4 regions of the Streptomyces sp. A5-4 genome follow, and region 2 is predicted to be linked to each of the others. Evidence: riboswitches for the same ligand, from Rfam matches in the RefSeq annotation. Region 2 holds a riboswitch; each other region holds the start of a gene.
What was found. A riboswitch is a leader RNA that binds a small molecule or an ion and turns the genes downstream of it on or off. The one in region 2 is predicted to bind cobalamin.
Positions count from the first base shown of each region.

Region 1 (7,806 bases), 1.2 Mb from region 2:
AGGAGCCGCACCGGATACGCGCCGCCCTGCTCCTGGGCGCGGCGCCGCTGCTCTCGCTGGGGCTCTTCGTCTGGCTGATGCAGCCCGCGCACTGGACCGAGCGCGACCCGAACCTGAAGAACGACACGCTGCTGATCCTCGACATCGTCATGCTGGTCTCGATCGGCCTGATCGAGCTCTTCCGCACGATGAACGTCCTGTCGAACGCACACGCGACCCTGGTCGCCCGCGACCCCGTGCCCGTGGTGCCCGAGTCCGGCACCAAGGTCGCCTTCCTCACCTCCTTCGTGCCCGGCAAGGAACCGCTGGAGATGGTGACGAAGACGCTGGAGGCCGCGGTCAGGATCCGGCACCGCGGGCTGATGCACGTCTGGCTGCTGGACGAGGGCGACGACCCCGCCGTCAAGGACGTCTGCGCGCGCCTCGGGGTGCACCACTTCTCCCGCAAGGGCATCGCGAGGTGGAACCAGCCCAAGGGCCCGCACCGCGCGAAGACGAAGCACGGCAACTACAACGCCTGGCTCGACGCGCACGGTGACGACTACGACATCTTCGCCTCGGTGGACACCGACCACGTGCCCCTGCCGAACTACCTGGAGCGGATGCTCGGCTACTTCCGCGACCCGGACATCGGCTTCGTCATCGGCCCGCAGGTCTACGGCAACTACGACACTTTCGTGACCAAGGCCGCCGAGTCGCAGCAGTTCCTCTTCCACGCCCTGATCCAGCGCGCGGGCAACCGCTACGGCGCCCCGATGTTCGTCGGCACCAGCAACGCCGTACGCATCAGGACGCTCAAGCAGATCGGCGGCCTGTACGACTCGATCACCGAGGACATGGCCACCGGCTTCGAGATCCACCGCGCCAAGAACCCGGCGACGGGCAACAAGTGGCGCTCGGTGTACACCCCGGACGTGCTGGCCGTCGGCGAGGGCCCGACCGCCTGGACCGACTTCTTCACCCAGCAGCTGCGCTGGTCGCGCGGTACGTACGAGACGATCCTCAAGCAGTACTGGCGAGGCTTCGGCACGCTCCCCGCGGGCAAGCTCTTCAACTACACGATGATGATCATCTTCTACCCCATGTCCGCCATGAACTGGATCCTCGCGGCGCTCAGCTGCGCCCTGTTCCTGGGCATGGGCGCATCGGGTGTGCAGATCGACCCGGCGATCTGGATGATGCTCTACGGCAACGCCTCCGCGCTCCAGATCGGCCTCTACATCTGGAACCGCCGCCACAATGTCTCGCCGCACGAGCCCGAGGGCTCCGGCGGTCTGGCCGGCATGGCGATGTCCGCGCTCTCCGCGCCGATCTACGCGCGCTCGCTGCTCGACGCCGCGCTGCGCCGCAAGTCCAGCTTCGTGGTGACGCCCAAGGGCGATTCGTCCAGTCCGGACACGCTGTTCGGCACCTTCCGCATCCACCTGTTCTTCATCCTGATCTTCGGCGGATCCCTCGGCTCCTCCTTCTACTTCGGGCACAACCACCCCGCGATGATCACCTGGGCCACGCTGGCCCTGCTGATCACCGCGGCGCCGATCATCGCCTGGCGCCTCGGCATGCGTCGGGACAAGAAGCGCGGGCGCGCCGCGCCGCCGTCCTCGACACCCCCCTCCGCGCAGCCCTCGGCCGGTCCCCCGCCGGAGGCCCATCCGCCGCAGCACAAGCCCACTTGGGCAGCGAACGACCAGACCATACAGATCGCCCTTGGGGGACGTAAGAAATGAACTACCGACCCAGCCGCCGCACCCGTCGCCTGGCGATCGGTGCGGCGGTGGTGGTAGCTCTGGCGGGGATGAACGGGCCCGCGCTCTACCGCTTCGGCTCCGACCAGTACCACGACTACAAGATCAACAAGCCCGAGTACCAGGCCGCCAACGGCCACTGGGACTTCCTGGACATACCCTCCGAGTTCCGGATCAACACGATCCACGCCGCCCTGCTGCACACCGGCAAGGTGCTGCTGATCGCGGGCTCGGGCAACAACCAGAAGAACTTCGACGCCAAGAAGTTCGAGTCGGTGCTGTGGGACCCCGAGACCAACAAGTACAGGATGATCCCCACCCCCAAGGACATGTTCTGCGCCGGGCACACCCAACTGCCCGACGGCAAACTCCTGGTGGCGGGCGGCACCAAGCGCTACGAGAAGCTCCAGGGCGACGTCTCCAAGGCCGGCGGCCTGATGGTCATCCACAACGAGGACCCGGACGCGCCCAAGACGCTGCCCGCGGGCACGATCTTCACCGGCAAGAAGAACGGCAGGACGTACGTCTCCAAGGACCCGGTCCTGGTGGAGAAGGCCAAGAAGATCTTCGACCCGCGGACCGGCCGGTTCCTGCGCACGGAGGCGGGGCTCGGCCGGATCTATGTCGAGGCCAGGGCCTCGGGCAAGAAGTTCGAGTCGGGCACCGAGGACAACTACCGCATCCACGGCCTCAAGGGCACCGACGCCAAGAATGTCTACGGCATCGCCCAGAAGCTCGCGCTCGACAAGAAGGACTTCCAGGGCATCAAGGAGGCCTACGAGTTCGATCCGGTCGCCGAGAAGTACATCACCGTCGACCCGATGAACGAGGCCCGCTGGTACCCGACGCTGACCACGCTCAAGGACGGCAAGGTCCTCTCGCTGTCCGGCCTGGACGAGATCGGGCAGATCGTCCCCGGCAAGGACGAGGTCTACGACCCCGAGACCAAAAAGTGGGAGTACAGCGGCGTCATCCGGAAGTTCCCGACGTACCCGGCGATCTTCCTGATGAACAACGGCAAGCTCTTCTACTCGGGCTCCAACGCCGGCTACGGGCCCGCCGACGAGGGCCGCGAGCCCGGCGTGTGGGACCTGGCGACCAATAAGTTCAAGAAGATCCCCGGCCTGAGCGACCCGGACAGGATGGAGACCTCGGCCACCGTCCGGCTGCCTCCCGCCCAGGACGAGAAGTTCATGGTCATCGGCGGCGGCGGGGTCGGCGAGTCCGAGAAGTCCAGCGAGAAGTCCCGGCTGGTCGACCTGAAGCAGCCCAACCCGCGCTTCAAGGACGGCGATTCGCTCGCCGAGGGCACCCGCTACCCGAGCGCCTCGCTGCTGCCCGACGACAGCGTCCTGGTCACCGGCGGCTCGCACGACTACCGGGGCCGCGGCGGCTCCGACGTGCTGGAAGCACGGATGTACGACCCCAAGGCCGACAAGTACCGCAGGGTGGCCGACCCGGCGGTGGGCCGCAACTACCACTCGGGCTCGCTGCTGCTGCCCGACGGACGCGTCATGATCTTCGGCTCCGACTCGCTCTACTCCGACAAGGCCAACACCAGGCCCGGCGTCTTCGAGCAGCGCGTCGAGATCTACACCCCGCCGTACCTGTTCAGGGACGCGCGGCCGGCGCTCACCGGTGGGCCCAAGACCGTGCGGCGCGGCGGGACGGCGACGTTCAAGTCCGCGCAAGCCACGGCCATCAAGGACGCCAAGCTGATGCGGCCGAGCGCGGTCACCCATGTCACCGACACCGACCAGCGCACCGTCGCGCTGGACCTGAAGAAGACGAAGGACGGCATCTCGGTCACCGTGCCGAAGAACCGGGCGCTGGTGCCGTCCGGCTACTACATGCTGTTCGTCACGGACGACCGGGGCACCCCGTCCAAGGGCATCTGGATCGAGGTCCCGTAGCCCCGGGACCGGCTGGGACAGCGAGTGGGGGGCGCCCGGCCGGGCGCCCCCCACTTCGTATGTGCGCGGTCCGCTACTTCGTGTTGCGGACCAGTTCGAGCGCGTACTCCGGGTACCACTTGCCCGCCGTCGGGGCGCCCTTGCAGTCCCCGTCGGACTCGCCGGGGCGCTTCACCCACAGATAGGCGTCGACCAGGTCGTCGCCCGTCCTGGTGGTCGGCGGCTCACCGAGCGCGCGACCGGGCGGGTTGCACCAGTTCTCCTTGGGGTCGCCCTCGGTGTACGGCCCGTTGCCGTTGCGGCTGGTGTCGATCACGAAGGGCTTGTTGCCGATCTTCTGCGAGAGCTTCTTGCCGAAGTCCGCGCTCGTCCTCGTGCTCTGGAAGTTGGAGACATTGACCGAGAACCCGTCCGCCTGCGCTATGCCCGCCCGCTGGAGCGGGTCGAAGAGCGCGTCGGGCGACTGCCAGCCCGCGTTGCCCGCGTCCAGGTACACCTTGGTCCCGGGCTGCTGCTTCAGCCGCTCGACGGCGCCCTTGAGCAGGTCGAAGCGCTCCTCGTGGAACTCCTGTGGCGTGCAGCCGTCCACCAGGTGCAGCAGCGCGTCCGGCTCCAGGATCACCGTGGCACGGCGGTCGCCGATGCCCTTGGCCACCTGGTCGACCCAGCCGCGGTAGGCGTCGCCGTCGGCGGCTCCGCCCTTGGAGAACTGCCCGCAGTCGCGGTGCGGAATGTTGTAGAGGACCAGCAGCGCGTCCCGGTCGGCCTTGGCCGCCGCCTCGGTGAAGCCCTTGGCCTCCGCCTCGGCGTTCTCCGGCCCGATCCACTCGCCGACGGGCTGCTCGGCGATCTTCCTGATCTGGTCGGCCTTGTCGTCGTCGCCGTCCTTGGCGTACGTGGAGACCTGCTTGGCGGCGTTTCCTTCCGGATTGACCCAGTACGGATCGCTGCCCTTGGGCTGCTGCTTCACAGGATCCTGCTTCGACCCGCCGTCACCGTCCGACGAGGAACAGCCCGTCAACAGCAGCGCGGTCCCCACCGCCGCCACCGCGGCAATCCGGACACCCACACGCCGACGGCCGCTGTAACTGCCGTACATCCACTCCCCCTTGGTGCACCTGAAATGTGTGAGGACCCCCCGGCGCCTCCCCGGACACAACCGGTCGAAACCATCCTGACACACACGTACACAGCGCCAGGAGCTCTCCGCGCTCCGTGGGACAGCTGTTACGGCGCGTACGGACCGCGGGCACCCATGGCGCACCGTGGGCCACAGAGCCGTGACTTGGCGTCAATCGGCCCCTAGGAACATCCGTGCGTCCGTTCTAGAGTGGCGAGTACAGGCCCAAGTCCCCGGCCCCAGTCTCCCCCGATTTCTCTGTGCCTCCCGCATCGGCGCCGGACTTCTCCCGCAGTCCGTGCGCCGACGGTCGAGGATCAGCCCGGTCGGCGGCTCCGGGGGGAGCACGCCGTCGACCGGGCCAGGTAGCCCGTGTCCGGGGGCCGATCGGCGGCCTGCCGCCCTTCGGCCCTGTTGACAGTGTCCGGCCAAGGCTGGGACTCTCCCGATGACAACTCCACACAATGAGACGACGGTGGACAGGAACCCGGTGCCATTCCGGGGCGGTCCCGCCACTGTGACCGTACGGGCAGCCTCGGCGCCCGCACGGAAGCCAGGAACTGACCCGTCGTTCTCCTGCCATGGGGCGTGGAAACCCCAGAAGGAGGTTCACCGGCATGTCCTCGCACATCGCGCCGCACACCGACACCGCAGCGGGAGCGTCCGCCGCGACCAGCACCCGCGACTGGCTGATCCTGGCCGCCGCGGCGATCATCGCCCTGGTCGCGCTCTACGCCGTCTTCATGGACAACGGAACCGTTGTCTCCGCGACCGGCGACTACCTGCACGAGTTCTCGCACGACGGCCGGCACCTCTTCGGTGCCCCTTGCCACTGATCGGGACCGTAAGCACCATGTCCACACCTGTACTCCCCCTGCTCGGACGCTCTCTGGCGGCGGGCGGGGTGGCCGGCCTTGCCGCCGGGCTCTTCTCGCTGCTCCTGGCCGAGCCGCTGATGGACCGCGCGATACGCCTCGAAGAGGCACGCTCCGCCAAGGAGCACGCGCACGAAGCGGCCGGCACGGCCGTCGCGCACCACGAGGAACTGTTCACCCGCACCACCCAGCATGTCGGCCTGGTGGTCACCGCGGTGGTCGCCGGCCTCGCGCTCGGCGTGCTCTTCGCCGTCGCCTACGCGCTGATCAACCGGCGTACCGCCCCGGGCGACCGCCCGTGGTCACGCGCCCTGGTCTTCTGCTCGGCGGCCTTCGTGGCCGTCTCCCTGCTGCCCGGACTGCGCTACCCGGCCAACCCGCCGGGCGTCGGCGACTCCGGCACGGTCACCGATCGCCAGTCGCTGTGGCTGGCCGCCGTCGTGATCGGCATCCTCGGCATGCTGCTGGCCTGGCAGGTGTACGTACGCCTCGCCGACCGGTCGGTGCCGGTGCGCCAGGTCGCGGTGGCCGTCACCGCGGTCGCGACCCTGGCGGTCCTCTTCGCACTGCCGGGCAACCCGGACGAGGTTCCGGTGGCGGCGACGCTGCTGTGGGACTTCCGGGTGCTCTCGCTGGCCTCGCACGCCCTGCTGTGGGCGGTGTTCGCCGGCGTGTTCGGCGCGCTCGGTCTGCGGGCGGCTGCCCGCAGCGCGCCCGCGGCGACGGCTCCGGCCGCGGGAGTGACGGCGTAACCGGCCGGCTCTCCCCGGCGGTCGCCGCCAGTTCCCCGCCGGCTCTGCCGCGCGGGCCCGGTCAGCTCCTGCCGGTGCTGCCCGTCCCCGTCAGGTAGGCCGACACCACCACGTTCGCCGTGTAGGTGCGGGCCGTCTTGTCGTACGTGCCCCCGCAGGTGATCAGGCGCAGTTCCGCCCGGTCGCTCTGGCGGGGGCCGTACACCTTCTGGGGGTCGAAGCGTTCGCGGGTGAAGACCTGGACGTCGTCGACGGTGAACTCCAGCTCCGAGCCGTCGGTGCCCGTCACCCGGATCAGCTCGCCGGGGCGGGTGGCGCTCAGGCCGTAGAACACGGCCGGTTTGCTCTCCGTGTCGACATGGCCGACGAGCAGGGCCACGCCCGCGGCGCCCGGCCGGGTGCCGCTGCCGTACCAGCCGACCGTGGACGGCCGGTCGTACGGCGGGGGGTCGACGGCGCCGGACGCGTCGAGGCCGCTCTCCACGACGGGCGCCGTCACACCTATCGAGGGCACGTCGACGCGTTGCGGACGCGCGCCCTTCTGCGGCTCGTGCGCGGGGGGCAGCGGCACCCCCAGCGGGCGGCCGACCGCGGCCACGTCGCCGGTGGTCGGGGCGGAGGTGCCGCCGGGTCCTTCGGTGAGCCCACGCCCCCACAGCGACAGGCCGAGCAGCAGCGTCGCCCACGCGATCCCGATCAGCAGCCGCCCGGAGCCGGCGGGGCGGCCCGCGGCGGGAGCGTCGTCGGCGGACACGTCAGTCCGCGTCCGTACGGCGACGGCGGACGCTGCGGAACGCCACGGCGACCGCGGCCACGCCGGCGAGCACCAGGCCGATCACGGTGTGCCGGGTGCCGGGGCCCCCGCCCTCGGCGGACTCCGAAGCGAGCTGCGCCGTACCGCCGCCGCCCGCGTACACGGGCGAGACGGGGGTGGAGTGGTGGGTGGGCCGGTGGTGGACGACCGTGACCGTGCCCACCTTGTGGTGGTTGTGGCCGTCACAGTCGACGCTGATCTCGTAGGTGCCGGAGCCGATCGACGAGTTGATCCTCGCCTCCCCGTAGAGCGGGTTCTCGCGTCCGTCCTTGCCGTTGAGGTTGGCCTCACCTCGGCTGAAGGCGCTGGATCGGGCGACGCCGGTGGTGCCCTTGCAGTCCGAGACGCGCAGCTCCACCTCGCCACCGGGTGCGATGGTCGACGGGGTGACCTGGATCGAGACCGAATCGTGGGCGTACGCCGCGGTGGCCGGGGCGGCCACCAGTACGGCGGCCACTCCTGCGGCACGCAGAGCGAGCAGAGCTGAACGCATCGTGAACCTCCTGGTACTCCGAAGATCCACGGCCGCGGTCGTTCCCGCATCCCCAGGGGCCCGTCACTGCGCCGTACGGGCGCCCCGGGGGTGT
Region 1 is NZ_CP178591.1:2,691,158-2,698,963, forward strand. It holds gene ACLLJJ_RS12280 (glycosyltransferase family 2 protein) at 1-1,727, shown strand, start outside; gene ACLLJJ_RS12285 (galactose oxidase-like domain-containing protein) at 1,724-3,658, shown strand; gene ACLLJJ_RS12290 (glycoside hydrolase family 6 protein) at 3,732-4,757, opposite strand; cobalamin riboswitch at 5,235-5,362, shown strand; gene ACLLJJ_RS12295 (CbtB domain-containing protein) at 5,396-5,614, shown strand; gene ACLLJJ_RS12300 (CbtA family protein) at 5,632-6,405, shown strand; gene ACLLJJ_RS12305 (class F sortase) at 6,467-7,159, opposite strand; gene ACLLJJ_RS12310 (hypothetical protein) at 7,161-7,712, opposite strand.
Region 1: it holds a riboswitch for cobalamin, as region 2 does, so the genes downstream of both, ACLLJJ_RS12295 (CbtB domain-containing protein) here and ACLLJJ_RS06975 (cobalamin biosynthesis protein) in region 2, are expected to answer to the same signal.

Region 2 (7,806 bases):
CAACTGGCCGGGCGCCTCGCCCCAGTGCTCCAGCATCCCGTCGCGCAGCTCGGGCTGCAGCTTGTCGAACCACTGCTGGTAGTCGGCGAGCGGCACGCGCGCGGGGGCCGCGGCGAGCTGCTCCTCGGTCAGCCACTCCACGTCGTGACCACCGGCGCTGATGAGCCGGTGGATCAGCTCGTCACCGTTGTCGGGGTGCCCGTCCACGCCGTAACCGGCGTCGCGCAGGGCGTCGAGGACCCGGATCGCGGAGGCGGGCGTGTCCAGGCCGACCGCGTTGCCGACCCGCGAGTGCTTCGTCGGGTACGCGGTGAAGACGATCGCGAGCTTCTTGTCCGCGTTCGGCTTGTGGGCCAGCGTGGCGTGCCGCACGGCGATCCCGGCGACCCGGGCGGCCCGCTCGGGGTCCGCGACGTACACCGGCACGTCGCCCTCGGCCTGCTCCTTGAAAGAGAACGGCACGGTGATGAGCCGGCCGTCGAACTCGGGGATGGCGACCTGCATCGCGGCGTCCATCGGCGACAGCGCGGCGTCCGACGCGTCCCAGGTCGCGCGCGAGGACGTCAGACAGAGGCCCTGGAGCACCGGCACATCGAGGTCCGCGAGCGCGCCGATGTCCCACGCCTCGTCGTCACCGCCGGCCGAGGCGTCACTGGCCCGGGTGCCGCCCGCCGCGAGGACGGTGGCGACCAGGGCGTCGGTCCTGCCGAGCACGGTGTACAGCTCGGGGTCGGCGCTGCGCAGCGAACCGCAGTACACCGGAAGCGCGTTGGCCCCCTGAGCCTCGATCTGCTCGCACAGGACGTCGACGAAGGAGGTGTTCCCGGACAGCTCGTGCGCCCGGTAGAAGAGCACCCCGACGGCAGGCCGGCCCTCGACCCACGCCCGCTCGCCGTGCACACCCCACTCGGGCATCTTCCGCGGCTCCGCGCTGCGCCGCTCCCGCGCGTCCCCGGCGCGCCCGTGCCCGCCGAGCAGGACGTCCTGGGTGAGGAAGACGGCCAGCTCGGTCAGGTTGCCCGTACCGCCCTCGACGAGGTAGCGCAGCGCCTGCGCGACCGCGCCCGCGTGCACGGTCGACTCGGCCATCAACTCGGCGTCCGGCACGGCCTCCCCGCCGAGCAGGACCGTCGGAATGCCGGACGACTTGAGGACGGCGAGCCCGTCCTCCCAGGCCCGCTTCCCGCCGAGCAGCCGTACGACGGCCACCGAGGCGCCCTCGATCAGCGCGGGCAGCTCCTGGACCGCGTCGATACGGGTCGGGTTGCCGATCCGGTACGGGGCGCCGGAGGCGCGTGCCGCCAGCAGATCCGTATCGGCGGTGGACAACAACAGCACGGTACTCATGCGGGCGCTCCAGGTGCGATGAAGGGAAGTCCTGCCGGCGCGCCCGACTCGATCAGTCGCAACAGCGCGTCCGTGTCCGCGTGTTCTTCGATGAGGTCTCCGAGACGGTCGAGCTGCTCCTCGCGCAGCGCCTCGAAGGAGGTGTCGGGTGCCGGTACGAAGCGTCGCCCGGCGGCGGTGGCGACTTCGCGCAGGAACGCGCGCCGGAAGGCGTCGCTCTCCAACGACCCGTGCCAGTGGGTGCCCCAGACCGCGCCGGCCCGGCAGCCGTCCAAGGCATGCCCCCGGTCGTCGGTGAGGAACCCTTCGCCACCGAGGACTTCGGCGACGCCGTGGTGGATCTCGTAGCCCTCGACGGGCTCACCCAGCGCGATGCCGACGGGCCGCGCGAGGGTCTTCTCGACGGCGAACCGCACCCGCAGCGGGAGCAGCCCCAGACCGTCGACGGAGCCCGCGCGTGATTCGACGTGGTCCTCGATGTGCCGGCCCAGCAGTTGGTAGCCGCCACAGATACCGAGCACGGGACGGCCTTCGGCGGCCCGCCGGGCCAGGGCGTCGGCGAGCCCGCGCTCGCGCAGCCACCGCAGGGCGCGCACTGTCCCGCGCGTCCCCGGCACGATCACCAGATCGGCGTCGACGAGCTCTTCGGCCCGGTCCACGAATCGCACGACGACGCCCGGCTCGGCGGCCAGCGCGTCCACGTCGGTGAAGTTCGACATGAGGGGCACCGCGCACACGGCGACGCGCAACACGTCCTCGCCGACGGGCGGTGCGACGACGGACTCGCGTACGGCGCCACGCATCGACACCCGCAGTCCGTCCTCCTCGTCGATGCCCAGGCCGTGGGTGAAGGGCAGCACCCCGTAGGTGCGCCGTCCCGTGAGCCCCTCCAGCATGTCGAGGCCGGGTTCGAGGAGCGACACATCGCCGCGGAACTTGTTGACGAGGTAGCCGGCGACGAGCTTCTGGTCCTCGGCGGAGAGCAGCGCGGTCGTACCGAAGAAGGAGGCGAACACCCCGCCCCGGTCGATGTCGCCGACGACGACCACCGGGAACCGCGCGGCCCGCGCGACGCCCATGTTGACGATGTCGGTACGCCGAAGATTGATCTCGGCGGGGCTGCCGGCGCCCTCGCAGATCACCGCGTCGTACGTGCCGCGCAATTCCTTGAGGCAGTCCGTCACGACACCGAGCAGCGATTCCTGCCTGCCCCCGTGGTAGCCGCGGGCGCTCATCTCACCCACCGCCCTCCCCAGCACGACGACCTGGCTGGAGCGGTCACTGCCGGGCTTGAGCAGCACCGGGTTCATGAGCGCCGTCGGCTCGACGCGGGCCGCCTGGGCCTGCATGGCCTGGGCCCGGCCGATCTCCGCGCCCTCACGGGTGACGAAGGAGTTCAGCGACATGTTCTGCGCCTTGAAGGGGGCGACCTTCACACCCTGGCGTACGAGCCACCGGCAGATCCCGGCGGTCACGACGCTCTTACCGGCGTCGGAGGTGGTCCCCGCGACGAGCAGACCGCCCCCCAACTGGTCTTTCATACGCGTCCCTTCGGGTTACGGGGCCTGCTGCTCCTGCTGCCTCCGGCGCGCGACGTGGCGAGGGCGAGACGCCCCACGACGGCTGTCGCCAGGGCCAGCGCGCCGACCCGCCGGGACAGCCGGGCCGCCCGTTCGATGTCCCCGGCGCCGACGGGGCGCCCGGCTGGGTTGAGCACGGGCCGGTGCTCGACGCGTCCCGCGTACGAGAGCGTGCCGCCGAGCCGCACACCGAGGGCCCCCGCGAAGGAGGCCTCCACCGGGCCCGCGTTGGGGCTGGGGTGCTTCGACGCGTCCGCGCGCCAGGCCCGTACCGCCCCTCGGGTGTCGTCGCCGGCCAGGGCCGCGAGGACGGAGGTCAGCCGGGCTCCGGGCCAGCCCGCCACGTCGTCGAGACGCGCGGAGGCCCATCCGTACCGCAGGTACTTGGCCGACTTGTGGCCCACCATGGCGTCCAGCGTGTTCACGGCGCGGAAACCCACCAGGCCGGGTACGCCGCCCAGCGCGCCCCAGACGAGTGCGCCGACCACCGCGTCCGAGGTGTTCTCGGCGACGGACTCGACGACGGCGCGGGCGATCTGCGCGGCGTCCAGCGACTGCGGATCGCGACCGCACAGATGGGGGAGGCGCTCGCGGGCCACATCGATGTCCCCGGCCTCCAGGGCGCAGCCGATGGCCCGCGCCTCACGGCCGAGTGAGGTCCCCCCGACGACGGCCCAGGTGGCGGCGGCGGTCAGCGCCAAGGCCGCGGCGGGACGGTGGCGCACGGCGTGCGCGGCCAGCGCGGCGGCCCCCGTCGCGCCCCCGGCGCACACCAGCGCGTGCAGCGCGCCCCACCCGCGGTGGTCACGCCACAGGGCAGCCTCGACCGCGCCCGCGGCCCGCCCGAACGCGGCGACCGGATGTCCACGGCGGGGATCGCCGAGAACGAGGTCGCCGAGCAGGCCGGCCGTGGCGCCGTACGCAAAAATGCGATCGGCTCGCACGGGGTCAGCAGGCCGCAGCGCCTGGAAGTGCCCTGGTACATACTGGATTGATCACAGGTATGGGGGAGCGACCGGGCATGACGGTATGTCCTCACTCAGGGTCCGCGCCCTGGTTCGACGTGACCGGCGGTGAGAGTTCCTGGCTTCCGGGGTGGGTGTCTCCCCGGTGACAGTGGCGGGACCGCGCCGGATTCGCACCGGACTTCCTCTCCTGCCGCCGAAATTGGCTCGGGCAGTCCACCACGCGCCGCGAATGCCGTCAACTTGCTGTTGACCTGCGACGGGAGAGTGTGTTGGGGCACACAGGAACCGCCCCGCGACGGGCCGGGCGGGGCCTGTCACGGGGCGGGGCGGGTGGGGCGCCGGGGGTGGGGCCCCAGGGGTCAGGCGACGATCAGGAAGATGCCGTACGCCACGGCGCCCGCGCACAGCGCGAAGCACGCGTACGCGCCGGTACGGGCCAGGGAGACAGCTCCGCCGCCCTGCGCGGAGGCCGCTTCCCGCTTGGACAGGCCGACGATGCCGAGGGTGAACAGACCCACGAGCGCGACGGTGACGACAAGGCTCACGCCGAAGACGGTGCCGAGAGCTACCCAGTCGATTTTCATGCTGATTCGTCCTTACACCGTGGCCGGGCGGGCCGGCTCGGTGACGCTCGCGGCCGGGGCCGGGATGGTGGTCTTCAGGCTCTCGGCGGTGGCGGGGCCACCGATGGGGGGCGGGCTGACGGCCGCCATCGCGGTGGTCACGACGCCCGCAGGCTCGTGGAGTTCGTCGTCGGTGACATTGGTGTGGTCGACCGGCTGGCGGCGCGAGAGCGACCAGATGATCCCGGAGCCCGCGACGAGCAGCACGGCGACCGCGGCGATGCCCCAGGGGCCCTGCTTGGTCAGGAACTCGGCGCACGCGGCGACGAGACCGGCGGCCGGCAGGGTAAGGCCCCAGGCGACGAACATCCGGGTCGCCGTGGACCAGCGGACCACGCCGCCCTTGCGGCCGAGGCCGGCGCCCATCACGGAACCGGAGCAGACCTGGGTGGTGGAGAGGGAGAAACCGAGGTGCGAGGAGGCGAGGATGACCGTGGCGGCGCTGGTCTGCGCGGCGAAGCCCTGCGGCGGACGCAGCTCGGTGAGGCCCTTGCCCATGGTGCGGATGATGCGCCAGCCGCCCAGGTAGGTGCCCAGCGCGATCGCCACACCGGCCGAGACGATGACCCACAGCGGCGGGTTGGAGCCGGGGGCGAGGACGTTCCCGGTGACCAGGGCGAGGGTGATGATGCCCATCGTCTTCTGCGCGTCGTTGGTGCCGTGGGCCAGCGATACCAGACCGGCGGAGGCGATCTGGCCCGCCCGGTACCCCTTGGCGGTGGCCTTCTCGTCGGTCTTCTTCGCGAGCTTGTACGTCAGCCTGGTGGCCAGCAGCGCGGCCAGACCGGCGACGATCGGCGCGGCAACGGCGGGCAGCAGAATCTTGGTGAGGACGACGCTGCCGTTGACACCGGAGGTGCCGACCGACATCAGGGTGGCGCCGATGAGGCCGCCGAAGAGTGCGTGGGAGGAACTGGAAGGCAGACCGATCAGCCAGGTCAGCAGGTTCCAGAGGATCGCGCCGACCAGCGCTGCGAAAATGACTTCCGTGGTGATGCCGCTCTCGTTGACGAGTCCGCCGGAGATCGTTTTTGCGACCTCAACAGACAGGAAGGCGCCGACGAGGTTGAGAACGGCGGACATGGCCACCGCCGTCTTGGGTTTGAGCGCGCCAGTCGAAATGGTGGTCGCCATCGCGTTGGCAGTGTCGTGGAAACCGTTCGTGAAATCGAACACGAGAGCGGTTACGATCACGATTCCGAGGAGGAGCGTGATGTGTTCCATTTACCCAGGCAATCGTTTGAGGTCAGTGGCACGTGGAACGTAGGCAACCCGAGTGAACGGAAGGTGAACTGGGGCGGGCGGTGCGGTAACCCAAAGCGCGCTCCAGGCACTCCGGTTGTGTCCGTCCGGGCCGCGAATGGCGCCGTACACCGGCCACCGGCCCCTCAGGACGCACCGGAGCCCGGCGGGCGACCCGTCGAGGAGATCCTGGTCACCCGCCGGATCCGTATACGGCCGCGCGGCACGGCGGGGCCGGTGCTCCCGCCGTGCGCGGCAGTGGGGCCTGGCAGGATCGCGGCATGGCTGAGCAGCGGCGGGACGAGCGGGAAGAGCGGGGCGAGCGGGACGAGCGGCGCGGCGAGATCGCGCGGGCCTGGGACGATTTGGTGGCCACCGCCCGCAGGAGCGTGAGCGAGGGCTTGGTCGTCGGCACCTCGGGCAATGTCTCGGTGCGGGTCGGCGAGCTCGTCCTTGTCACCCCGAGCGGAGTGCCGTACGACCGGCTCGGCCCGAAGGACACCGTGGCCGTCGATCTGGAGGGAAACCGGGCGTTCGGCGACCTCGGGCCCACCAGTGAACTGCCGATGCACCTCGCGATCTACCGCAGCACCGGCGCCACCGCCGTCGTGCACACCCATGCCGTGCACGCCACGGCCGTCTCCACGCTCGTTTCCGAACTCCCGTCGGTGCACTACATGACCGCGGCCCTCGGCGGCCCCGTCCGCACCGCGCCGTACGCGACCTACGGAAGCGCGGAACTGGCGCGGAACATGCTCGAAGCCCTGCGCGGGCGCTCCGGTTGTCTGCTGCAGAACCACGGGACCGTCACCTACGGGGACTCCCTCGACCAGGCCTACGACCGCACCGCGCAGCTGGAGTGGATGTGCCGGCTCTGGCTCACCGCGAGCTCGGTGCCCGGCCGCACGCCGAGCCTGCTCAGCAGCGCTCAGCTGCACGAGGTGGCGGAGAAGTTCAAGGGCTACGGCCAGCGCGGCTGACCACGCGCCGAACACGGGTACCGGCGCGGAGGCGGACGCCGGGGCGCACACCGGACGGCCCCTGCCCACTGGCCGTGGCCCCCCGCGATGCGGACACTGGGGCGATGCGCCCGGCCACAGCGACGGCAGCAGCCGTCACCACACTCATCGGCGTCGGCGCGGCCGCGGTCGCGATCGGCCGCCTCGCCGGCGACGCCGCCCTCAAGCCGTCGCCCGGCCGTCCGCTGCCCTCCGACCCCAAAGTCACCGTGCACGCCACGGCCGCGGGCCAGGTCGCCCTGACCCGCGGCTTCGCGACCCTGCGCCCCGGCACGTACGGCATCGAGGGCCCCGGCGTCCACGCGGTCGTCGGGCCCGTCCTGCCGGACGCCCCGCACACCGCCGACTCCGTCGTACGCCGCCTGGTGCGGGTCGACCACGGGGACCTGCGCACCGGCGCACGGGTGCGGCTCACCCCGCAGCTGTTCATCGGCGACCCGCGCACCGCACTCGGCCTCGACCACATGGACGTGGAGATCCCCGGCGAGCTGGGCGCGCTGCCCGCCTGGTTCGTCCCCGGTGCCCGCGAGACGTGGGTGATCACCGCGCACGGCCTGGGCGCCACCCGCGAGCACCCCATGAACCTCATGGGGTTTCTGCACGCCCAGCAGTTCCCGGTCCTCGACCTCACCTACCGCGGCGACGCCGGCGCCCCGAGGCAGCCGGGCGGGCTCGGGCACCTCGGCGACTCCGAATGGCGCGACCTGGACGCCGCGGTCCGCTACGCCGTGCGCAACGGCGCGGAGCGCGTGGTCCTGCACGGCTGGTCCACCGGGGCGGCCATGGCGCTGCACGCCGCGGCCAACTCGGGCCTCCGCCACCGGATCAGCGGCCTCGTGCTCGACTCCCCGGTGCTCGACTGGGAGGCCACCGTCCGGGCGCTGGCCGCCGCCCGCCGCACCCCGGGCGCGTTGCTGCCACTCGCGGTCCGGGCCGCCCAGGGCGCCACCGGGCCGCACGGCGACCGGCTGCGCGAAGCGGCCGATCCCGAGGCGCTGCGCGTCCCCACGCTGATCTTCCACGGGCC
Region 2 is NZ_CP178591.1:1,500,011-1,507,816, reverse strand. It holds gene cobN (cobaltochelatase subunit CobN) at 1-1,347, opposite strand, end outside; gene ACLLJJ_RS06980 (cobyric acid synthase) at 1,344-2,876, opposite strand; gene ACLLJJ_RS06975 (cobalamin biosynthesis protein) at 2,885-3,871, opposite strand; cobalamin riboswitch at 3,985-4,129, opposite strand; gene ACLLJJ_RS06970 (hypothetical protein) at 4,255-4,479, opposite strand; gene ACLLJJ_RS06965 (inorganic phosphate transporter) at 4,492-5,742, opposite strand; gene ACLLJJ_RS06960 (class II aldolase/adducin family protein) at 6,042-6,740, shown strand; gene ACLLJJ_RS06955 (alpha/beta hydrolase) at 6,845-7,806, shown strand, end outside.

Region 3 (7,806 bases), 4.3 Mb from region 2:
GCTGTGCTGCGGCGCCCCGAGCGCGGCGGCGCCGAAGGTCCATGACCCGGCGGTCGCCGGCCCCGACGCGCTGCCGGGGAAGACCCAGACGTGGCCCTCGGGGGAGTTCTCGCCGGGGGCGCCCACCACCAGCTCGGCCCTGCCGTCGCGGTTCGCGTCGATCAGCCGGACCTGCCCGCCGAAGGCGTCACCGGCCTCGGCCACGCCCGGCACTCCGGCCGTGTCCTGGTTGATGTCCTTCACCCCTGCCGCGGTCAGACCCCGCGCCGAGCCCCGCAGCAGCCACACCGCGCCCGCCTTCTCGCGGTCGCCGATGCTCTCGCCCCGGGAGCCGACCGCCAGGTCGGGGTAGCCGTCACCGTTGACGTCCCCCAGCGAAACGTCGCTGCCGAAGTCGTCGCCGACCTCGGAGCTGCCGGGGATGCCGTCCTTGCTCTGCTCGAAGATCTGCGGGCGGTCCTCGCCCGAGGCGCCGAACAGGCCGTCCTCGCTGCCGTAACGGACCTGGACGCTGCCCGGCGAGAGGTCGTACTCACCGTGCTCCAGCACCCGGGGGTCGCCCACCACCAGGTCCGGGTAGCCGTCCTTGTTGATGTCCGCCGAGGCCCCGGACGTGCCCCCGGAGAACATCCGGTCCATGGTGATCCCGTCCGCGCCGCCGCGCAGCAGCACCGAGCGGCTCTGGACGTACTCCAGCTGCGGTTCGGTCCCCAGGACGACCAGGTCCTCGTAGCCGTCCTTGTCGTAGTCCCCCGCCGTCAGGCCGGTGGGCCGGAAGCCCTCCTCGGTCGGTACGCCGTACAGGAACTCGGGGTTGGCCGGGTTCCGGTCGTCGCCGAAGTCGTGGCCGTAGACGGCGTCGACGCCGGTGACCTGGGCCAGCTCGGGGCGGCCGTCGGCGTCGACGTCGGCCGCGGCGAGCCCGGTGCCGTACTCCTGGCCGGCGATCGGGCTCTCCGCCTCCAGCCAACTGCTCGCCCCGGTCAGACCCCGCGCCGACGCGGGGCGGCCACGGCCGGCCCCGCGGACAGGCCACCGGCGGTCAGCACGACCAGCGCCGCCAGAGCCGCCGTCGAATAGGTAGTACGCAAGGAGTGCTCCTCCAGTTGGCGGCGCCCCCGGGACGCCGGTGCACGGTCGACCGGCGATGGGCGCCCGGTGCTGTGCGGTAGGCATCCGTGCCCCGCCGCTGGATGGACTGACAGCGCACTCCCGCTCGAAGTTGTACGAACCGGGCTCCCCGAGCACTCCTGTGGCACGGCTGTTACAGCCGTGCCCGTACGGCCACACCCTTCGGCCCTTCAAGTTGTTGTCGTACCGATATGCGGACAGGGGGTGACGCCTGGTGAAACGGTCCCCTAGATTTCCAGCGCGTCGTCCACGAGACGCAGGTGATCAGCGAGGGGACGAGACACTCATGGCAGAGCCGGCACCACCCACCACCGCACAGCGTTCAATGACCCCCAGATCCATCGCCGTCTGGGCGCTCGTCGCCCTGGTGGGCGCGGTCGCCTGGGGCGTACTCGCCCTCTCCCGCGGCGAAGAGGTGTCCGCGGCCTGGATGCTGGCCGCGGCTCTCGGCTCGTACGCCATCGGGTACCGCTTCTACTCGCGCTTCATCGCCAACCGGGTCCTGAAGGTCGACAAGAACCGGGCCACTCCCGCCGAGCGGCTCAACAACGGCGTCGACTTCCACCCCACCGACCGCCGGGTCCTCTTCGGACACCACTTCGCGGCCATCGCCGGCGCGGGGCCGCTGGTCGGGCCGGTGCTCGCCGCCCAGATGGGCTATCTCCCCGGCACCATCTGGATCATCGTCGGCGTCATCGTGGCCGGCGCCGTCCAGGACATGGTGACGCTGTTCTTCTCCACGCGTCGCGACGGCCGTTCGCTCGGCCAGATCGCCCGGGACGAGATCGGCGTGGTCGGCGGCGCCGCCGCCCTGGTCGCGGTCTTCGCCATCATGATCATCCTGCTCGCGGTGCTCGCCCTGGTCATCGTGAACGCGCTCGCGCACTCGCCGTGGGGCGTCTTCTCCATCGCCATGACGATCCCGATCGCCCTCTTCATGGGCGTCTACCTGCGTGTGCTGCGCCCCGGCCGGGTCAGCGAGGTCTCCGTCATCGGAGTCTCGCTGCTGCTGCTCGCGATCGTCGCCGGCGGCTGGGTCGCGGAGTCCTCCTGGGCCGACACCTTCACCCTTGAGCCCGGCACGCTGGTCATGTGGATGATCGCGTACGGCTTCCTGGCCTCGATCCTGCCGGTGTGGCTGCTGCTCGCCCCGCGCGACTATCTGTCGACCTTCATGAAGGTCGGCACGATCGGCCTGCTCGCCATCGGCGTCTTCATCACGCTGCCGACGCTGAAGATGCCCGCGGTCACCGACTTCGCGAGCCGCGGCGACGGTCCCGTGTTCGCCGGTTCGATGTTCCCCTTCGTCTTCATCACCATTGCCTGCGGCGCCCTCTCCGGCTTCCACTCCCTGGTCTCCTCGGGCACCACCCCGAAGATGATCCAGAAGGAGTCGCAGGTCCGGATGATCGGCTACGGCGCCATGCTGACCGAGTCGTTCGTCGCGATCATGGCGATGATCTGCGCCTCCATCATCGACCCCGGCCTGTACTTCGCGATCAACTCGCCCGCCGGTGTGATCGGTGACAACGTCCGGGCCGCCTCCGAAGCGGTGACCAGCCTCGGCTTCGCCATCGATCCGCAGTCGCTGGCGCAGGCCGCCAAGGATGTCGAGGAGCAGAGTCTGCTCTCGCGCACCGGCGGCGCGCCGACCTTCGCGCTCGGCATGTCGGAGATCTTCTCCGCGGTGGTGGGCGGCGCCGGAATGAAGGCGTTCTGGTATCACTTCGCCATCATGTTCGAGGCGCTGTTCATCCTCACCACGGTGGACGCGGGCACCCGGGTCGGGCGCTTCATGCTCCAGGACATGCTCGGCAACGTCTACAAGCCGTTCCGCCAGGTCAGCTGGAAGCCGGGCGTCTGGATCGCCAGCGCGGTCGTCGTCGGCGGCTGGGGCTACTTCCTGTGGGTCGGCGTGCACGACCCGCTGGGCGGCATCAACCAGCTCTTCCCGCTGTTCGGCATCGCCAACCAGCTGCTCGCCGCCGTCGCCCTCGCCGTCTGCACCACGCTGCTCGTCAAGTCCGGGCGGCTCAAGTGGGCCTGGGTCACCGCCGTGCCACTGCTGTGGGACGTCGCGGTCACCCTGACCGCCAGCTGGCAGAAGATCTTCTCCGCCGATCCCAAGGTGGGCTTCTTCGCCCAGCGCGACAAGTACCAGGCGGGCATCGAGGCCGGCGAGGCGATCGCACCCGCCAAGACCGTCGGCGACATGCACACGGTCGTCACCAACTCCACGGTCGACGGCGTGCTGTCCGCGTTCTTCGCCATCCTCATCATCGTGGTGCTCGTCGAGGCCACGCGGGTCTGCGTCAAGGCGATCCGCGACCCCGCGAGCGTCAAGCTCAGCGAGACCCCGTACGTCGAGTCCCGCCTCGTCGCGCCCGCCTCGCTCCTCGCCACCAAGGAGGAGAAGGCCGAGCTCGTGGCGGCCGGCCTCGGCCCCGAGGGCGGCATGCGCAAGGACGACGCCGCGAGCGTCGGAACGGGGAGCCGGGAATGACCCTCTCGGACGTACGCCGCGTGGCGGGCCGGATCCGCTGGTACGTCCGCGAATTGACCGGCGAATCCGCCTACGACCGGTATGCGGAGCACGCGAGATCCCGCGACCCGCAGGCCCTCGTCATGAGCCGACGGGAGTTCGAACACAGTCGTACGGACGCCCGCGAGGCGGATCCCCGGGAGGGCTTCCGCTGCTGCTGAGGCTCTCCGCCCAGTGATCGCACGGGCCGTCGCATCCGCCGGGATGCGGCGGCCCGTTGTCGTACACAGAACCGAAGCCGCAACACCCGCGACACAACATCTGGGGGGTGCGGCATCCCCCGGCCCCCACATGTATGCTCGTGCTCGCTGTCGCCGCAGGGAAATCCGGTGCGAATCCGGAACTGTCCCGCAACGGTGTGATTGGTGCGCTTTCGCGCACCCAGGAGTCCGAGACCTGCCGACGGTGCATCCGGTTCGACCGACCCGGATGCCGATACGTCCGGGCCTCGCGGTTGGGCCGGTGGACGCAATGCGGTGTGCCGCCCTTTCGGGGGTGAGGTGTGCCCGTGCGCCCCCTCCCCCGCCGGCCCCGAGCCGAGCGAGGGAGAGCACCCCGTGACCATCGCGCCAGTCGATCCGGCTTCTGCCACGGTGACGACCGAAGGACCCGGCACAGAGTTGCTGCGGACCCTGACGGACCTCACCGCCGATCTGCCCGACACCGACCCCGGCAGAGTCGCCGCGGCCGCGCTGCGCGGCCGGAACGCCGGTTCTGACGCGGCCGAGTTGCGTGCTCTCGCCACCGACGCCGCCGCCGGCCTGATCTCCGAGGACCCGGCGTACTCCCGCCTCGCGGCCCGGCTGCTGACCCGCACGATCCGGGACGAGGCGGCGACGCAGGGCGTCCACACCTTCTCCGACTCGGTCGGCGTGGGGCACCGCGAGGGCCTGATCGCGGACCGCGCCGCCAACTTCGTGGCGCTGCACGCTCCGCGGCTCGACGCGCTGATCGACAGGACGGCCGACGACCGTTTCGGCTACTTCGGCCTGCGGACCGTCTACAGCCGCTACCTGCTGCGCCACCCGATCACCCGTCAGGTGATCGAGACCCCGCAGCACTTCATGCTCCGGGTGGCGTCCGGCCTCGCCGAGGACGACTCGGTCCGCGCCCTGGACGAGGTCGCCGCGCTGTACCGGCTGATGAGCCGCCTGGACTACCTGCCGTCCTCGCCGACGCTCTTCAACTCCGGTACGCGCCACCCGCAGATGTCCTCCTGCTACCTCCTCGACTCTCCGCTGGACGAGCTCGACTCGATCTACGGCCGGTACCACGAGGTCGCCCGCCTCTCGAAGCACGCGGGTGGCATCGGCCTCTCGTACTCGCGCATCCGCGCCCGCGGTTCGCTGATCCGCGGCACCAACGGGCACTCCAACGGCATCGTCCCGTTCCTGCGCACCCTCGACTCCTCGGTCGCCGCCGTCAACCAGGGCGGCCGGCGCAAGGGCGCGGCCTGCGTCTACCTGGAGACGTGGCACGCGGACATCGAGGAGTTCCTGGAGCTGCGCGACAACACGGGCGAGGAGGCGCGGCGTACGCACAACCTGAACCTCGCGCACTGGATCCCCGACGAGTTCATGCGCCGGGTGGACGCGGACACCGACTGGTCGCTGTTCTCGCCGGTCGACGTGCCCGAGCTGGTCGACCTGTGGGGCGACGCGTTCGACGCGGCGTACCGCAAGGCCGAGGCGGACGGCCTGGCCCGTACGACGATCCCCGCGCGCCAGCTGTACGGCCGGATGATGCGCACCCTCGCGCAGACCGGCAACGGCTGGATGACCTTCAAGGACGCGTCGAACCGTACGGCGAACCAGACCGCCGAGCCCGGCTCCGTGGTGCACTCGTCGAACCTGTGCACGGAGATCCTGGAGGTGACGGACGACGGCGAGACCGCCGTGTGCAACCTCGGCTCGGTGAACCTCGGTTCGTTCGTGCTGGCCTCGGGCGAGATGGACTGGGAGCGTCTCGACGAGACCGTCCGTACCGCGGTGACCTTCCTCGACCGCGTCGTCGACATCAACTTCTACCCGACCGAGCAGGCCGGCCGCTCCAACGCCAAGTGGCGCCCGGTGGGCCTGGGCGCGATGGGTCTGCAGGACGTCTTCTTCCAGCTGAAGCTGCCGTTCGGCTCCCCCGAGGCGCAGGCGCTGTCCACCCGTATCGCCGAGCGGATCATGCTCGCGGCGTACGAGGCCTCCTGCGAGCTCGCCGAGCGCAACGGCCCGCTGCCCGCCTGGGAGAAGACCCGCACCGCGCGCGGTGTCCTGCACCCCGACCACTACGGCGTCGAGGTCACCTGGCCGGAGCGCTGGGAGGCGCTGCGCGCCCGTATCGCGAAGAGCGGCATGCGCAACTCCCTGCTCCTCGCGATCGCGCCGACCGCGACCATCGCGTCCATCGCGGGCGTGTACGAGTGCATCGAGCCACAGGTCTCCAACCTCTTCAAGCGCGAGACGCTCAGTGGTGAATTCCTCCAGGTCAACGCCTACTTGGTGGAGGAGCTCAAGAAGCTCGGCGTCTGGGACGCGCAGTCCCGCGAGGCGCTGCGCGAGTCCAGCGGATCGGTGCAGGGCTTCAGCTGGATCCCGGCGGAGGTGCGTGAGCTGTACCGCACGGCGTGGGAGATCCCGCAGCGCGGTCTGATCGACATGGCCGCCGCCCGTACGCCGTACCTCGACCAGAGCCAGTCGCTGAACCTCTTCCTGGAGACGCCGACCATCGGGAAGCTCAGCTCGATGTACGCGTACGCCTGGAAGAAGGGGCTGAAGACGACGTACTACCTGCGCTCGCGCCCGGCGACGCGCATCGCGCGGGCGGCCGGCTCCGGCGGCGCCGCGGTCGCCGCCCCCATCCCCGTCCAGCAAGTGGCCACCGCGACGGCTCCCGACGAGGACGCCATCGCCTGCTCCCTGGAAAACCCCGAGTCCTGCGAGGCCTGCCAGTAATGTCCACCAACGCCACCAAGAACCTCCTCGACCCGGGCTTCGAACTCACGCTGCGTCCCATGCGCTACCCGGACTTCTACGAGCGCTACCGCGACGCGATCAAGAACACCTGGTCGGTCGAGGAAGTCGACCTCCACTCGGACATCAGCGACCTCGCGAAGCTCTCCCCCGGCGAGCAGCACATGATCGGCCGACTGGTCGCGTTCTTCGCGACGGGCGACTCGATCGTCTCCAACAACCTGGTGCTGACGCTCTACAAGCACATCAACTCCCCCGAGGCGCGGCTGTACTTGAGCCGCCAGCTCTTCGAGGAGGCCGTGCACGTCCAGTTCTATCTGACGCTCCTGGACACCTACCTGCCCGACCCGGACGACCGGGCCGCCGCTTTCGACGCGGTCGAGGAGATCCCCTCCATCCGCGAGAAGGCGCAGTTCTGCTTCAAGTGGATGGACTCGGTCGAGAAGATCGACCGGCTGGAGTCGAAGGCGGACCGCCGTCGCTTCCTGCTCAACCTGATCTGCTTCGCGGCGTGCATCGAGGGGCTGTTCTTCTACGGCGCCTTCGCGTACGTGTACTGGTTCCGTTCGCGGGGTCTGCTGCACGGGCTGGCGACCGGCACCAACTGGGTGTTCCGTGACGAGACCTGCCACATGGACGCCGCGTTCGCGTTCGTCGACACCGTGCGCAAGGAGGAGCCGGACCTCTTCGACGACGAGCTGGGTCAGCAGATCACCGACATGATCAAGGAGGCCGTCGAGGCGGAGCTCCAGTTCGGCCAGGATCTGTGCGGCGAGGGCCTGCCGGGCATGAACACCGAGTCGATGCGCGAGTACCTCCAGTGCGTCGCCGACCAGCGCCTCCAGCGCCTGGGCCTCGCCCCGGTGTACGGCTCGGAGAACCCGTTCTCCTTCATGGAGCTGCAGGGTGTGCAGGAGCTGACGAACTTCTTCGAGCGCCGCCCGTCGGCGTACCAGACCGCGGTCGAGGGCTCGGTCGGATTCGACGACGACTTCTAGGCCTTCGGGGGCCTCCGGGCCTCGCGGACCTTCCCGGTCTTCATGGGCTCCACATGCTTCAGGGCTGCCTCCGGTACGAACCGGGGGCAGCCCTGTCTGCGTTTCACGCCCGTCACTCGGCGTCACGGCCGGCGGAACCTCCCGCCAGGGCCCAGTCGGCCCGCGACCGGGA
Region 3 is NZ_CP178591.1:5,810,268-5,818,073, reverse strand. It holds gene ACLLJJ_RS27290 (integrin alpha) at 1-1,176, opposite strand, end outside; gene ACLLJJ_RS27285 (carbon starvation CstA family protein) at 1,418-3,634, shown strand; gene ACLLJJ_RS27280 (YbdD/YjiX family protein) at 3,631-3,834, shown strand; cobalamin riboswitch at 3,969-4,091, shown strand; gene ACLLJJ_RS27275 (ribonucleoside-diphosphate reductase subunit alpha) at 4,231-6,618, shown strand; gene ACLLJJ_RS27270 (ribonucleotide-diphosphate reductase subunit beta) at 6,618-7,634, shown strand; gene ACLLJJ_RS27265 (hypothetical protein) at 7,747-7,806, opposite strand, start outside.
Region 3: it holds a riboswitch for cobalamin, as region 2 does, so the genes downstream of both, ACLLJJ_RS27275 (ribonucleoside-diphosphate reductase subunit alpha) here and ACLLJJ_RS06975 (cobalamin biosynthesis protein) in region 2, are expected to answer to the same signal.

Region 4 (7,806 bases), 6.0 Mb from region 2:
ACCGGGGCCCGTACGACCAGCTCGAGAAGGTCCAGCTGGTGCCGCACGTCGAGATGGTTCGTCGGCTCGTCCAGCAGCAGCTCGCGCGGCTCCTGCGCCAGCGCGCGGGCGATCTGCGCCCGCTGCCGCTCACCCCCGGACAGTGTGTGCCACGACCGTCCGGCCATGGTCCGGAGCCCGGTGTACGCGAGGGCGTCCCGCACCGCCGCGTCGTCGGCCGCCGTGGGCGCGGACCACGCCCGGCGATGCGGGATACGCCCCAGCCGTACGACGTCCAGCACGCTCATGTCGACCTCGGTCACCGCGTGCTGCTCCACCACGGCCACCCGGCGCGCCACGTCCCTGCGGCTCAGCTCCCCGAGCGGTACGCCGTCCAGCGACACCACGCCCGACGACGTGGGCCTCACCCCGGCCAGCAGCCGCAGCAGCGTCGACTTGCCCGAACCGTTCGGCCCGAGGAGTCCCACGGTCGACCCCGGGGCGGCGTCCAGGGACACCCCGTCGACGATCAGCGCCTCGCCGGTCCGCCACGACACGCTCGCAGCACGCAGACTCATCGCAGCCTCCGGCCCCGGTAGAGGATGACGACAAAGGCCGGCACGCCGATCAGTGACGTCATGACGCCCACCGGCAGCTCCTGCGGATCCAGGACGGTGCGCGCCACCGTGTCGATCCACACCAGGAACACCGCGCCGGCCAGCGCGGTCGCCGGAAGCAGTCGACGGTGACCGGTACCGACGATCGCGCGGGCCGCGTGCGGCAGCACCAGGCCGACGAACCCGATGGCCCCCGACGTACTGACCAGCGTCGCCGTGAGCAGCGCCGTCGCGGCGAGCAGCAGCAGCCGGGTCCGGCCGACGGAGACCCCGAGCGACGCCGCGGCCTCCTCGCCGAAGGCGAACGCGTCGAGCGCCGTCGCCTTGGCGCCGCACACCACCAGCACCACGGCCAGCACCGCGGCGCACAGCCAGACGTCGGCCCACGAGGCGTTGGCGAGCGAGCCCAGCAGCCAGAACAGCACGCCACGGGTCTGCTCGGCGTCGGCCGACGAGATGACGACGAAGGAGGTGAGCGCCGAGAAGAGCTGCATGGCGGCCACCCCGGCGAGCAGCACCCGGTCCGTCGTCCCGCCCGAGGCGTAACCCAGCACCAGGACGAGCCCGAAGGCGCACAGCGCACCGAGGAACGCACCGGCCGACAGCGACACCAGGCCGCCGCCGACGCCGAGGATCACCACCAGGACCGCGCCGGTGGACGCGCCGGAGGAGACCCCGAGGACAAAGGGGTCGGCGAGCGGATTGCGCAGCAACGACTGCAGCACGGCCCCGCACACCCCCAGGCCCGCGCCGCACACCGCGGCGAGCAGGGTCCGCGGCAGCCGCAGCTCCCAGACGATGCCTTCGCGGATCGGCGAAAGCCGGGAGTGGCCCCAGCCCGCCCGGTCGGCGACCACGGCCCAGACGTCGGAGACCTCGATGTCGGCGGGGCCGAAAGTGATCGCGACGGCGATGGAGGCGAGGAGCAGGGCCAGTCCGCCCACCCAGAACAGCGCCCCGCCCACTCGCAGGGCGGGGCGGGTCCTCCGCGCGCCGTCCTCGCTCACCGCGCTCAACCAGCGAGTCCGTACGTACGCAGTGCGGCGCCGACCTTCTCGACGCCCTCGATCGTACGGATCGAGGGGTTCATGGCCTGTCCGCTCAGCAGGACGTACCGCTTCTTCCGCACCGCGGTCATGTGCCGGGTGACCGGATTGGTCTCCAGGAACTTGATCTTCGCGGCGGCCGTCTCCGCGCTCTCGCTCCGGCGGGTCAGATCACCGACGACGAGCACGTCGGGGTCGCGGTCGGCCACGTTCTCCCAGTTGATCTGGGGCCATTCGTCATGGGTGTCGTCGAAGACGTTCTTCGCACCGAGCGCCTCGGTGACCACTCCGGGCGCACCACAACAGCCCGCCATGTAGGGGGAGTCGGAGTTCGCGAACCAGTAGAGCAGCGTGGTGTCCCCGGCATCGACGCCCTTGGCGGCCGTGGCGTAGCGTCCCTTGAGGTCACCGATGAGCTTCTCGCCGCGCTCCTCCACGTCGAAGACGCGGGCGAGGTCGCGGATCTCGCCGTACACGCTCTCCATCGTCAGCGGCTCGCCGCGCGAACCGTCGCCGTCGCCCGTGTTGGACTTCTCGCAGTCGGCGGGCGAGAGATATGTGGGCACACCGAGCTTCTCGAAGTCGGCGCGCGGGGCGACACCGCCCTCACCGAACGTGAAGACGAACGAGGCGGAGACGAAGTCGGGTTCCTCGGCGAGCACCCGCTCGAAGGAGGGCCTGTTCTCCGCGAGCCGCGGCACCTTGGCGTTTTCCGCCGCGAGTTCCTTGAGCACCGGGTCGGTCCAGGTGGCCGAACCGGCCAGCCGGTCGCCGAGCCCCAGGGACAGCAGGATCTCGGTGGACCCCTGATCGAGCGAGACGGCGTGCTCGGGCGGGCTCTCGATCGTCACCTCGCGGCCGCAGTTCTTGAAGGTCCTGGGATACCCGGAACCGTCCCGGCCGGACTTGCCCGAGTCGGACGAGGTGTTCGTCGAACCCGCACCGCAGGCAGTCAGCACGCCGAGCACAAGAGAGAGCAGACCCGCGGCCAGGGCCCGGTGAAAGGCGGGGCGGGCAGGAGGGGAAGGCAGCACAGGAGCCATTTCCGTCTGAGGCCCGGTCGCGGAGCCTGTCGGTCGTCGCACCCCGGTCAGCGGGTGTGCGGCCGGGGCTGCCAGCAGGTCTTCGGACTCGGGGTCGTCCGGACGCGGCGCCTTCCCGGACTGCTCGTCCAGTGGCCGATACCGCGCCCGTCGCCCTCACCGCTGCGCGTCAGTTCCGGATTCGCACCGGATTCCCTGACCCAAATGTGGGTTCGACTGGCAGCCGCAAGCTACCACAGCGATCTTGACCTTCCCCGGCCCGGGAGGCGCGCCTAACCTGGACGGTATGTACGCCGAGTGGGCATCGAGGCTCGACGGCGCCGTCGTGTGGACGCACACCGCGCCACCGGCCCCCGCCGTCGCACACCCCGTGCTGCCCGACGGATGCATGGACCTGCTCTGGTCCGAGGGCAGGCTGCTCGTCGCCGGCCCCGACACCCACGCCCACCCCGGGGGCGACAAGCCCGGCGCCGCGTACGCCGGCGTACGGTTCGCACCCGGCGCCGGGCCCGCGATCCTCGGGATACCGGCGCACGAGTTGCGCGACCGGCGGGTGGAGCTGGCCGATCTGTGGCCCGGCGCCACGGTCCGTGCCCGTGCCGCCCGGATCGCCGGCGCCCCGGACCCGGCCGCCGCCCTGGAGGACCTGGTGCTGCGCCTTGCCGCGGACACCGGGCCGCCCGATCCCGTCCTGCGCGCCGTCGCCGGGCAGCTGAACGCGGGCCGTACGGTCGCCGCGACCGCCGACGCCGTGGGCCTGGGCGCCCGTCAGTTGCACCGCCGCTCGCTGGCCGCCTTCGGGTACGGGCCCAAGACGCTGGCCCGGGTCCTGCGGCTGCAGCGCGCGCTGGCGCTGGTACGTGGCGGCTCGACGTACGCCGACGCGGCGATCGCCGCGGGCTGCGCCGACCAGGCCCATCTCTCCCGCGAGATGCGTGACCTGGCCGGGCTGACCCTCGGCGCCTACGTGGCGTTGGCGAACAGCGAGACGCCGCAGCCGTCGGGGTCCAGCACCACCGCGTAGCGCTGCCCCCAGACGGCGTCCCAGGGTTTGAGGTGGCTCTCGTATCCCGCCGTGATCAAGGTGCTGTACGTCGCGTCGACCTCGGCCGGGCTGTCGCACAGGAACGCGAGACCGAGCCGCTCACCTGCCTGCGGCCGGGTCCAGCCCGGGTCGAAGGAGGCAACGGACTCCTCGGTGTCCCACAGGACACGCATACCGCCGGGCAGGGTCGCCTCGGCGTGCGGCCGGGAGTCGGCCTCGGCCGGAACATCGAGGCCGAGCTTGCGGTAGAAGGCGAGAGAGGCGGCCATGTCGGCGACGATCAGGCCGATCGCATCGAGTCGTGGAGTCATGGATTCACCGTAGGCGGGGAGGCGCGCGCGACTCTTGAAGGAAACGGACGTCATGGACGTCATGGATTCGTAAGGCCCCAGGAAGGTGGTCGCCCCTGGTGGGCGGCCTACGGTGGCGGTATGGAGAACCAGCGGCACGGCAGCGATGTGCATGTCCTGGTCGTCGACGACGACCCGACGGTTTCCGAGGTCGTCGCCCGCTATCTCGACCGGGCCGGCTTCGCCGTGGTCCGGGCCGCCGACGGGCCCGCCGCACTGCGGGCGGCGGCCGAGCGGTGGCCCGACCTGGTGGTCCTTGATCTGATGCTGCCCGGCATGGACGGCCTGGAGGTGTGCCGCGTACTGCGCGCCCGTGGCCCCGTGCCGGTGATCATGCTGACCGCGCGGGGCGACGAGGACGACCGGATCCTCGGCCTGGAAATAGGGGCGGACGACTACGTCACCAAGCCCTTCAGCCCGCGCGAACTGGTGCTCCGGGTCGAATCCGTGCTGCGCCGCGGCCGGTCGGCCGACGGCCGGGAGGGACCGCGGCTGCGGGCCGCCGGGATCGACCTGGACCCCCGGGCCCGCCGCGTCACCCGGGACGGCCATGACCTGGCGCTGACCCTGCGGGAGTTCGACCTGCTCGCGTATCTGCTGCGGCGTCCGGGCCAGGTGTGCGGGCGCGAGCAGCTGATGCGGGAGGTGTGGGGCTGGGAGTTCGGCGATCTGTCCACCGTCACCGTTCATGTGCGGCGGCTGCGCGGCAAGATCGAGGACGATCCGGCGAGGCCGCGGCTGATCCGGACGGTGTGGGGCGTGGGGTACCGGTTCGACGTACCCGCGGACCCGGACGGGCCACTGGAGGCCGCACACGCGGACCCTGAAGGGCTTCCGGGGGCCGTGTGCGCGGACCTTGAAGGCCTTCCGGAAGGTCTGCCCCGGACGGCGGCAGACGTGCCCCGGAAGGAAGAGGGCTGACCGCCGTGCGCGCACTGCTGATCATGGCCGCCTTCGCCTTCCTCGGCGCCGCGGCCGCCGGACTCCTTGGGGCGCTCGCGCTGCGCCTGCTGCGGCACCGCTCGGTGGTGGTCTCGCTGACCGTCATCGCCGCCGTCGCGGTCACCGCCATGCTCGCCGGGACCCTCTCCGTCGCCTGGGCGATGTTCCTCAACCGGCACGACCTCGGCGTGGTCACCACGGTTATCGCGATGGCCGCGGTGGTCTCCCTCGCCACCGCGCTGATCCTCGGTCGCTGGGTGGCGGCCCGCAGCAACGCCCTCACCCTGGCGGCCCGTTCGTTCGGCGACGGTGGCAGCTTCGCCGCGCCCGCCCGCGCGGCCACTGCCGAACTGGACGCACTGGGAAGGGAGTTGGCCGCCACCAGTGTGAAGCTGGGCGCATCGAGGGAGCGGGAGCGGGCGTTGGAGACTTCGCGGCGCGAGCTCGTCGCGTGGATCTCGCACGATCTGCGTACGCCACTGGCCGGCCTGCGCGCCATGTCCGAGGCGCTCGAAGACGGCCTGGTCGCCGATCCCGAGCGTTACTACCGGCAGATCCGCACCGAGGTCGACCGCATGAACTCCATGGTCGGCGACCTGTTCGAGCTGTCCCGCATCCACGCGGGCGCGCTCGCCCTCAGCCCGAGCCGGATGTCCCTGTACGACCTGGTCGGCGACGCCCTCGCGGGCGCGGACCCACTGGCCCGAGAGCTCGGCGTGCGCCTCGTCGGTGACGGCGTCGAGCCGCTGCCCGTCGAGGTGGACGGCAAGGAAATGACCCGCGTCCTGGCGAACCTGCTGGTCAACGCGATCCGCAGAACCCCGGCCGACGGGACGGTCGCGGTCGCCGCGCGGCGGGGGGAGCCGGGTACGGACACCGTCGTACTCTCCGTCACCGACGGCTGCGGGGGCATCCCGGAGCAGGACCTGCCGCGGGTCTTCGACACGGGCTGGCGCGGGACGGAGGCGCGGACGCCGCCGGCGGGGGCGGGGCTGGGGCTGGCCATCGTCCGGGGCATCGTGGAGGCGCATGCGGGGCGCGCGGATGTGCGGAACGTGGTGGGGGGCTGCCGTTTCGAGGTGACGCTCCCGGCGGCGGAACACTGAGCGCGGGCGGGCGGGCGGGCCGGTCGGAGGCCCTGTAGGGCCGGTCCCCGCCCCTCCCGAAACCCTCATCCGGCGCGCGCGGACACGCCCGCAGAGAGCCCGGGGGCCGGCCCCCGGAATGGCACAGCGGGCAGGGGCGGGCAGGGGCAGCACCGCAGGGCCGCCCCGGCCGGCCCGCACGATATTCGCTCGCGCCCCGCCCCGTTCGCCGCGAAGATCAAGGTATGTCACGAAGCTTTGACGACCTGGTGGCCGAGGCCGCAGCCGCCCCCGTCGACGGATGGGACTTCTCCTGGCTCGACGGCCGCGCCACCGAGCAGCGCCCCTCCTGGGGCTATCAACGCGCGATGGGCGAGCGGCTGGCCCGCGTGTCCGCCGCGTTGGACATCCAGACCGGCGGCGGCGAAGTCCTCGCCGGGGCGCCGGAGCTGCCCGCCCTGATGGTGGCCACCGAGTCCTGGCCGCCCAACGTCGCCAAGGCCACCGCGCTGCTGCACCCGCTCGGCGCGGCCGTCGTCGCGGACGCGGACGAGCCGCCGCTGCCGTTCGCCGCCGACGCCTTCGAGCTGGTGACCAGCCGCCACCCCGTCACCGTCTGGTGGGACGAGATCGCGCGGGTGCTGCGTCCGGGCGGTACGTACTTCTCCCAGCAGGTCGGCCCCGCCAGCGTCTTCGAGGTGGTCGAGTACTTCCTGGGGCCGCAGCCCGAGGAGGTCCGCCGTGGCCGCCACCCCGACGACGCCCGCCGTGCGGCAGAGGCCGCCGGGCTCGAAGTCGTCACCCTGCGTCCCGAGACCCTGCGCACCGACTTCTTCGACATCGGCGCCGTCGTGTACTTCCTGCGCAAGGTGATCTGGATGGTCCCCGGCTTCACGGTCGACCAGTACCGCGACCGGCTGCGGCAACTGGACGAGCAGATCCGCCGCGACGGCTCCTTCGTGGCGCACACGACCCGCTTCCTGATCGAGGCCCGCAAGCCCGTGCCGCGGGCCTGACGGGGGCGGCCCCGCACCGCCGGCACCGGTGGCGTCCTGCCCGCACCGCCGATGTCAGCGGAGAGTGGCCGCTCCCGCGCCGAGCCCCAGCTCGCCGTCGCCCGCCGGCTCGAAGAACCGGGCCACGTCCGCGTCCGTCACCCGCGCGAGCTCCGCGGGCGACCAGCGCGGGCTGCGGTCCTTGTCGATGACCTGCGCACGGATGCCCTCCACCAGGTCGGGGGAGGAGAGAGCGGCGTACGAGATCCGGTACTCCTGGTCCAGTACGTCCTCCAGCGAGCCCAGCGTCCGCGTGCGGCGCACCGCCGCGAGGGTCACCTTGAGCGCGGTCGGTGACTTGGCGAGGATCACCTCGGCGGCCTCCTTCGCGGCGCGAATGCCGCTGTCGAGCAGCCGCTCGACGATCTCCTCGACCGATCCGGCCGCGTAACAGCCGTCGATCCACTCCCGGTGCCCCGCCAGCTCCCCCTCGGGCGCGGCGGACGCGTACCGGCCCACCGCGTCCGCGGCGTCCAGTCCGGCGAGCGCGTCGCCGAACTCCTCCAGCCGCCCGGCCGGTACGAAGTGGTCGGCGAGCCCGCACAGCAGTGCGTCCGCCGCGCCCACCGGTGCCCCGGTGAGGGCCAGATGGGTGCCCAGCTCACCCGGCGCCCGCCCCAACAGATACGTACCGCCGACATCGG
Region 4 is NZ_CP178591.1:7,505,294-7,513,099, forward strand. It holds gene ACLLJJ_RS35260 (ABC transporter ATP-binding protein) at 1-557, opposite strand, end outside; gene ACLLJJ_RS35265 (FecCD family ABC transporter permease) at 554-1,603, opposite strand; gene ACLLJJ_RS35270 (ABC transporter substrate-binding protein) at 1,609-2,685, opposite strand; cobalamin riboswitch at 2,742-2,921, opposite strand; gene ACLLJJ_RS35275 (helix-turn-helix domain-containing protein) at 2,972-3,709, shown strand; gene ACLLJJ_RS35280 (VOC family protein) at 3,649-4,041, opposite strand; gene ACLLJJ_RS35285 (response regulator transcription factor) at 4,162-5,001, shown strand; gene ACLLJJ_RS35290 (sensor histidine kinase) at 5,025-6,128, shown strand; gene ACLLJJ_RS35295 (methyltransferase domain-containing protein) at 6,353-7,123, shown strand; gene ACLLJJ_RS35300 (enoyl-CoA hydratase/isomerase family protein) at 7,178-7,806, opposite strand, start outside.
Region 4: it holds a riboswitch for cobalamin, as region 2 does, so the genes downstream of both, ACLLJJ_RS35270 (ABC transporter substrate-binding protein) here and ACLLJJ_RS06975 (cobalamin biosynthesis protein) in region 2, are expected to answer to the same signal.